Linked DNA regions of Sagittula stellata E-37. The protein of the gene in region 1 interacts with the protein of each later gene in a pairwise test. Links are inferred from orthologs where the notes say so. Each region holds a gene or a part of one and is shown in the gene's direction. Other genes may lie near its edges.

Region 1 (3,196 bases):
CCCCTGCCGACGGCCCGCCTGACCGGCGACGCCACCGCGCAGGACCTCGAGTCGATCCGCAAGCGCACCTCCGTCTATGTCTACGAGGCGCCGGTGCGCCTGTGGCACTGGATCAACGCGGCCTGCATCTTTGTCCTGGTGTTCACCGGCTGGTTCATCGGCAACCCGTTCCCGTCGATGCAGATCGCCGAGCCGGTGCATCAGTTCGTGTTCGGCTACACCCGCTTCGCGCATTTCAGCGCCGGGCTGATCCTGACGGTGGGCTTCTTCGGGCGGATCTACTGGGCCTTCGTCGGCAACCATCATGCCAGGCAGCTTTTCTACGTGCCCGTGTGGAACCGCCACTGGTGGAAGGAACTGTGGTTCGAGATCAAGTGGTACGCCTTCCTCGAAAGCGAGCCCAAGAAGTACGTGGGCCACAACCCGCTGGCGCAGCTTGCCATGTTCATGTTCATGACGGTCGGCCTGTCCTTCATGATCCTGACGGGCCTTGCGTTGTATGGCGAGGGGCTGGGCGATCACAGCTTCATCTACGGGGCGACAAGCTGGGTGCTGACCCTGTTCGGCAACAGCCAGATCGTGCACTCGGTCCACCACCTCGGCATGTGGTTCATCGTGATCTTCATGATCATCCACATTTACGTGGCAATCCGCGAGGACATCATGTCCCGGCAGTCGATCGTGTCGACGATGATCTCGGGGCACCGCACGTTCAAGGACGACCGCGCCGACTGACACGGTGCGTCCTGACAGGCAGGGGAAGGCGGGCCGCAGCGCCCGCCTTTTTCCTTTCCGAACAACCGCTTTCCGCTGCCCGGTTCCAAGATTCGTCGGGGATGCATTTTAAGAGTGGATACTGTGATGTCTATTTTTCAGGAAAGTGGTAGTTTGTCTTCCATATTGGGCGCGAGGGAGTTCTCACTCTGCCCGGAAAAACGCTTATTCGGTAAGGGTTTGTTCAATATGCAGGAAATGCGCCCCGATCTGGCAAGTCGGTTGCCGTCCGCTGGCCATCCATGGAATGTCCTGTCTGGTAACGAGGCTTCCGGCAAGGCGGCTCGACGGAGGAGGACGGCATGACAGGTAAGACCCTCATCATGGGCATCGGCAACGTGCTCTGGGCCGACGAAGGCTTCGGGGTGCGCTGCGTGGAGGCGCTGGCCGCCGCATGGTCGTTTCCCGAAGAGGTGACGCTGCTCGACGGGGGCACGCAGGGGCTCTACCTGCTGCCGTTCCTCGAAGAGGCCGACACGCTGATCGTCTTCGACGCGGTGGACTACGGCCTGACCCCCGGCACGCTCAAGATCGTCGAGGGGGATGAAGTTCCCGCCTTCATGGGCGCCAAGAAGATGTCCCTGCACCAGACCGGTTTTCAGGATGTGATCGCGACGTCGCAGCTTATGGGCTACTGCCCCGAGACGCTGATCCTGATCGGCTGTCAACCCGAGGAACTGGAAGACTACGGCGGCGGGCTGCGCGCCGTGGTGGCGGCACAGATCGCCCCGGCGCTGGAGATCGCGCTGGAGAAGCTGCGCGCCATGGGCATTGCCCCCGCGCCCGGCAAGGCCGATGCGCATCTGCTGGCCGACAAGTCGATCCTGCGCGACGCTTACGAAGAGGGCCGCCCTTCCGAGGAAGAGGCCTGCCGCATCGGTGATGCCCGATTCCTGCCCGCGGGCGCCTGAGCCATGTGTGTCGGCGTCCCGATGGAAATCCTTTCGGTCGACGGCATCTCGGCCATGGCGTCGGGCGCGGAGGGGATCGAGGTGATCGACCTGTCGCTGACACCGGATGCGACCGTGGGCTGCCACGTCCTCACGTTCCTCGGCGCCGCACGAGAGGTCATCACAGCAGACGAGGCCGCGAAGATCGCCAGCGCGCTGGCGGGCCTGAGGTCGCTGATGAACGGTGGAAACCTGGGGGACGCCTTTGCCGATCTCGAAGACACCGGGCCGCGTCTGCCGCCCCATCTGCAAGCCGCCCTCGCCGCCGGCAAGTCCACCGCCTGAAGGAAACCGCCATGTCCCATCCGCTGATCACCCGCCTGACGACCGAGTTCGGCTGGCCCCGTTTCGAAGACATGGGATCGCTTGAAGACTGGCGGGGCGGTGCGGGTGCGCATGTGCTGTTCGTCCCCGGCGATCCTGCACGCAACCTCGAAACTGCCGACGTGGCGGTGATCCTGCCCGAGCTGCGGCAGGCCTTCCAGGGCCGGTTCGACTGCGCGGTCTGCGGCGATGCCATAGAAGAACAGGTCCGCAACGAAACCAAGGTCTTCAAGACCCCCAGCCTGATCTTCTGGCGCGCGGGCGAGATGATCGGCGCCGTGCCGAAGGTCCGCGACTGGGACGACTACATGGCCCGCGTCGCGCATATCCTGAGCCTGCCGGTCGCCGCGGAATAAGGGAGAGAGACAGATGTCGAATTTCGTACTGCCCCCGGTGGGTTTCGGGCCCGGATCGCAGCCCCTGGGCGATGAGGAGGCGCAGCTCGAATACATGCCGATGCCGCAGGACATGCGCACCTATGCGCCGCATGTGCCGGACGTGGCGGGCGACGCAGGCGCGGCCATGGCCCTGCTGGCAGAGGTCGGAGAGGCCTGCACGCAGGTGGCCCGCGACGGTGGTTCAAGGACCTTCGATCTGACCGGCCTGAACGCTGCGAACCTCGCCCTGATCAAGGAGACGCTGGGAGAGGGCGAAGTGGCGGTGAAGGTCTGGGGTCTGCCCGCGCTCGCCGCGCAGGAATCGGTCTTTGCAGGGGTCTGGCGTGTGACCGGCGAAGGCGTCGACCGGATCGAGGTCGCGCAGGTGCCGCAGGCCGCCCGGGCACGCGCCTTCATCCCGCGCAGGCCCGCCGCCGGGGCGCAGGCGCCAAAGGGCATGGGCGTGGTCAACGCGCCCGCGCTGGCCGTCGAGCTTGAGGAGAAATCGGCCAACTACGCGACCGCGCGCGAGCTGCACGTCGTCAACCTGACCCTCCTGCCGCACACCGAACCGGACCTGCTGTGGCTCGATGTCGCGCTGGGGCAGGGGTCGGCCACGTTGCTGTCGCGCGGCTATGGCAACTGCCGCGTCACGGCGACGGCGCTGCCGCATGTCTGGCGGGTGCAGTTCTTCAACTCGATGGACACGCTGATTCTCGACACGTTCGAGGTGACCGACATGCCCGAAGTGGTTTTGGCCGCGAACGAGGA
Region 2 (3,817 bases), 2.6 Mb from region 1 along the record:
ACGGCAAAGACCGGTCCCAGCCCCGGATGCACCCGGACCCGCGCATAGAAAGCCGCCACGACGCGCTCTATGTCGGCCCGAGTCACCGGGAACTTCGCCTGTACCGCCATGCCCGCAATCCCTTCTGCCGGACGTCTCGAACTTGGTCTCTCAGCATAGTCCCCGGCAGGACGGATGGCCACTGCGGCACAGGGTCATGGCGGCACCGGCGCGGACGGCACGACAGCGCTGGACCCCTCCGGCGCCGCGTCCTATAAGGCGCGCATGATGACCTGTGCTTTCATCATTCGAATTAGCTGCCCGGCGCTCTGACCAGAGACGCCGGGACAAGGCGCATGGGTTGACCGCGCCGCCGCACCCAAAGACCAGCATTCCGACCCGAAGGACGCCCCCATGTGCGCCGACACCCCCGACACGATCGACTACAAAGACACGCTCGCGCTGCCGAAAACCGATTTCCCGATGCGCGCGGGCCTGCCCAAGCGTGAACCCGACTGGCTTGCCCGCTGGGCCGAGATGGACGTCTACGGCCAGCTCCGAGCCAAGGCCGCCGCGGACGAGACCCGCGAAAGCTTTACCCTGCACGACGGCCCGCCCTACGCCAACGGCCACCTGCACATCGGCCACGCGCTGAACAAGGTGCTGAAGGACTTCATCGTCCGCAGCCAGCAGATGATGGGACGCGACGCGCGCTACATCCCCGGCTGGGACTGCCACGGCCTGCCCATCGAGTGGAAGATCGAGGAACAGTACCGCGCCAAGGGCAAGGACAAGGACGCCATCAATGTCGTCGACTTCCGCCAGGAATGCCGCCGTTTCGCCGAGGGCTGGATCGACATCCAGCGCGAGGAGTTCAAGCGTCTCGGCGTGACCGGCAACTGGGCCGATCCCTACCTGACCATGGACTTCCACGCCGAGCGCGTGATCGCCGAGGAATTCCAGAAGTTCCTGATGAACGGGCTGGTTTATCAGGGCTCCAAACCGGTGATGTGGTCGCCCGTCGAAAAGACCGCGCTGGCCGAGGCTGAGGTGGAATACCACGACCGCCAGACCGACGCGATCTGGGTGGCCTTCCGTGTCGCGGGCATCGCCGGTTCCGACGCGCTGACCGACCTGCTGCTCGATCAGTTCGGAGAGGAAAAGTACTCCGACGAGGTGCAGGCGCTCTCTGCCGACTGCGCCAACGCCTATGTCATCATCTGGACGACGACGCCCTGGACGATCCCGCAAAACCGCGCGATCTGCTACAACCCGGCGATCAAGTACGGCCTCTACGAAGTGCTCGACACGCCCGAGGAATGCTGGGCCGTGAAGGGCGAGAAGTACATCATGGCCGACGATCTGGCCGAAGCGACCTTCGCCCGCGCCCGGCTGGAGCCGCACCAGTTCACCCGCCTGCGCGACGCGCCGCCGGAATTGCTGGACTGTTTCACCTGCGCCCACCCGTTCGAGGGCGTGCCGCAGGGCGGTGGCGAATGGAACTACCCGGTGCCGTTGCTGCGCGGCGAACACGTCACGGCGGACGCCGGGACCGGCTTTGTGCACACCGCGCCCTCGCACGGCGACGACGACTACGCCATCGGCCGCGCACACGGGCTGGAGATGACGTACAACATCCTCGACGACTCCTCGTTCCGCGACGACCTGCCGTTTTTCGGCGGGCTGCGTATCTACGACGAGAAGGGCAAGCCGGGGAAAGCCAACAAGGCCGTCATCGACAAGCTGATCGAGGTGCACCACCTGCTGGCCCGCCAGCGGTTGACGATCTCGGACGCGCACTCCTGGCGATCGAAGGCGCCGGTGATCCGTCTCAACCGTCCGCAATGGTTCGCCGCCATCGACAAGCCGGTGGGCGACAACAACGACACCTATGGCACGACAATCCGCACCCGCGCGCTGACCTCCATCGACGAGCTGGTGAAGTGGACGCCGCAGACCGGGCGCAACCGCCTGCACTCGATGATCGAGGCCCGGCCAGACTGGGTGCTTTCGCGCCAGCGCGCCTGGGGCGTGCCGCTGACCTGCTTCGTGCGCAAGGACACGCGGCCCGACGATCCGGATTTCCTGCTGCGTGACGAAAAGGTCAACGCCCGCATCCTCGAAGCGTTCGAGGCCGAGGGCGCGGATGCGTGGTACAAGCCCGGCGCGAAGGAGCGATTCCTGGGCAACGACCACAACGCCAACGACTACGAGCAGGTCTTCGACGTGCTCGACGTGTGGTTCGACAGCGGCTCGACCCATGCCTTCGTCCTGCGCGACCGCGAGGACGGATCGAAGGACGGCCTGGCCGATCTCTACCTCGAAGGCACCGACCAGCACCGCGGCTGGTTCCACTCCTCCATGCTGCAGGCCTGCGGCACGCGCGGACGGGCGCCCTATCGTGGCGTGCTGACCCATGGTTTCACGCTGGACGAGAAGGGCAACAAGATGTCCAAGTCGCTCGGCAACACCGTGGCGCCTGAGGACGTGACCAAGCAGTACGGCGCCGACATCCTGCGGCTCTGGGTGGCGCAGTCGGACTACACCGCTGACCTGCGCATCGGGCCCGAGATCCTCAAGAACGTGGCCGACAGCTACCGCCGCCTGCGCAACACCATGCGCTACCTGCTGGGCGCGGTCAGCCACTTCACCGAGGACCAGCGCGTCGACGCGAAGGACATGCCGGAGCTGGAACAGTACATCCTGCACCGCCTCGCTGAGCTGGATAAGACCGTGCGCGAAGGCTATTCGAAGTACGACTTCCAGGGTGTCTTCCAGCAGGTCTTCAACTTCTGCACCATCGAGCTGTCGGCGTTCTACTTCGACATCCGCAAGGACGCGCTTTATTGCGACGGGGACACCGCCCGCCGCCGTGCCGCGCGCACCGTGATGGACATCCTCTTCCACCGTTTGACGACCTGGCTCGCCCCGATCCTCGTCTTCACGATGGAGGAAGTCTGGCTGGAACGCTTCCCCGCCGACGACAGCTCCATCCACCTGCAGGACATGCCGGAGACGCCCGCCGACTGGCGCGACGCCACGCTGGCCTCGAAATGGCAGATGGTGCGCCGCGCCCGCCGCGCGGTGACGGCCGCGCTGGAAATCCAGCGCACCGACAAGGTCATCGGTGCCTCGCTGGAGGCCGCGCCGGTGGTCCATGTCTCCGACGCCGCGATGCTGGAGGCGCTGAAGACCACCACCTTCGAGGACATCTGCATCACGTCTGCCATCACCCTGACGGACGCCCCCGCGCCGGACGACGCTTTCCGCGTGACCGACGTGCCGGAGATCGCCGTGGTCTTCGCCAAGGCGGATGGCCAGAAATGCCAGCGCTGTTGGAAGATCCTGCCGGACGTGGGCACACACAGCCACCCGGCCACCTGCGCCCGCTGCGACGAGGCGCTGTCCTGATCTTCAAGAACGCCCCGGTCCGCTAGGCCGGGGCGTTCTCCTTTCGGGACGGCATTCGCCCGCCAGCATCGCCGACGCCTCCCGCTCGTCTGCACGTGCCCACGCCACTTGCCCTAACGTCACCCTTTTGCCAGTATCATCCGGAGACTTTCTCCGGAGACCCCATGTTCCGCCGCACCTTCCTGCTGTCGATGCCCGCCCTGGTCGCCTGCTCCGTCGCGCCGCAGGGTCTGTCCCTGGCCCCAGAGTCCACGCTGATCCTGACCCGACATGCCGACCGGCAGGACAACCTCGACCTGCTCAGCGACACGGGGCGGGACCGGGCCCGCGCGTTGGTCGCCGCGACAAAGGACCTGATCGTCACCCGCATCCATGCCCCCGGTATCGACCGCAACCTTGCGACGGCAGCGCCGCTCGCCAAGGCGCT

What was found.
Region 2: the proteins of ABFK29_RS06780 (region 1) and ileS interact in binary tests that used the Escherichia coli proteins (3 or more experiments, as listed by UniProt). The link is inferred for Sagittula stellata E-37 from one-to-one orthologs.

The regions. Positions count from the first base shown.
Region 1 is NZ_CP155729.1:1,435,602-1,438,797, forward strand. The notes cover bases 1-2,880. They hold ABFK29_RS06780 (HyaD/HybD family hydrogenase maturation endopeptidase), read left to right. Parts: upstream 1-1,076; coding sequence 1,077-1,685; downstream 1,686-2,880. Other genes in these bases: cybH (Ni/Fe-hydrogenase, b-type cytochrome subunit), read left to right, coding at 1-735; ABFK29_RS06785 (HypC/HybG/HupF family hydrogenase formation chaperone), read left to right, coding at 1,689-2,009; ABFK29_RS06790 (hydrogenase accessory protein), read left to right, coding at 2,021-2,404; ABFK29_RS06795 (hydrogenase expression/formation protein), read left to right, coding at 2,418-2,880. Outside these bases: more of ABFK29_RS06795, read left to right, coding at 2,881-3,196.
Region 2 is NZ_CP155729.1:3,996,951-4,000,767, forward strand. The notes cover bases 90-3,590. They hold ileS (isoleucine--tRNA ligase), read left to right. Parts: upstream 90-393; coding sequence 394-3,390; downstream 3,391-3,590. Other genes in these bases: ABFK29_RS19100 (group III truncated hemoglobin), read right to left, coding at 90-110; ABFK29_RS19105 (hypothetical protein), read left to right, coding at 175-312; ABFK29_RS19115 (histidine phosphatase family protein), read left to right, coding at 3,555-3,590. Also shown: more of ABFK29_RS19100, read right to left, coding at 1-89; more of ABFK29_RS19115, read left to right, coding at 3,591-3,817. UniProt on the Escherichia coli protein: Catalyzes the attachment of isoleucine to tRNA(Ile). As IleRS can inadvertently accommodate and process structurally similar amino acids such as valine, to avoid such errors it has two additional distinct tRNA(Ile)-dependent editing activities.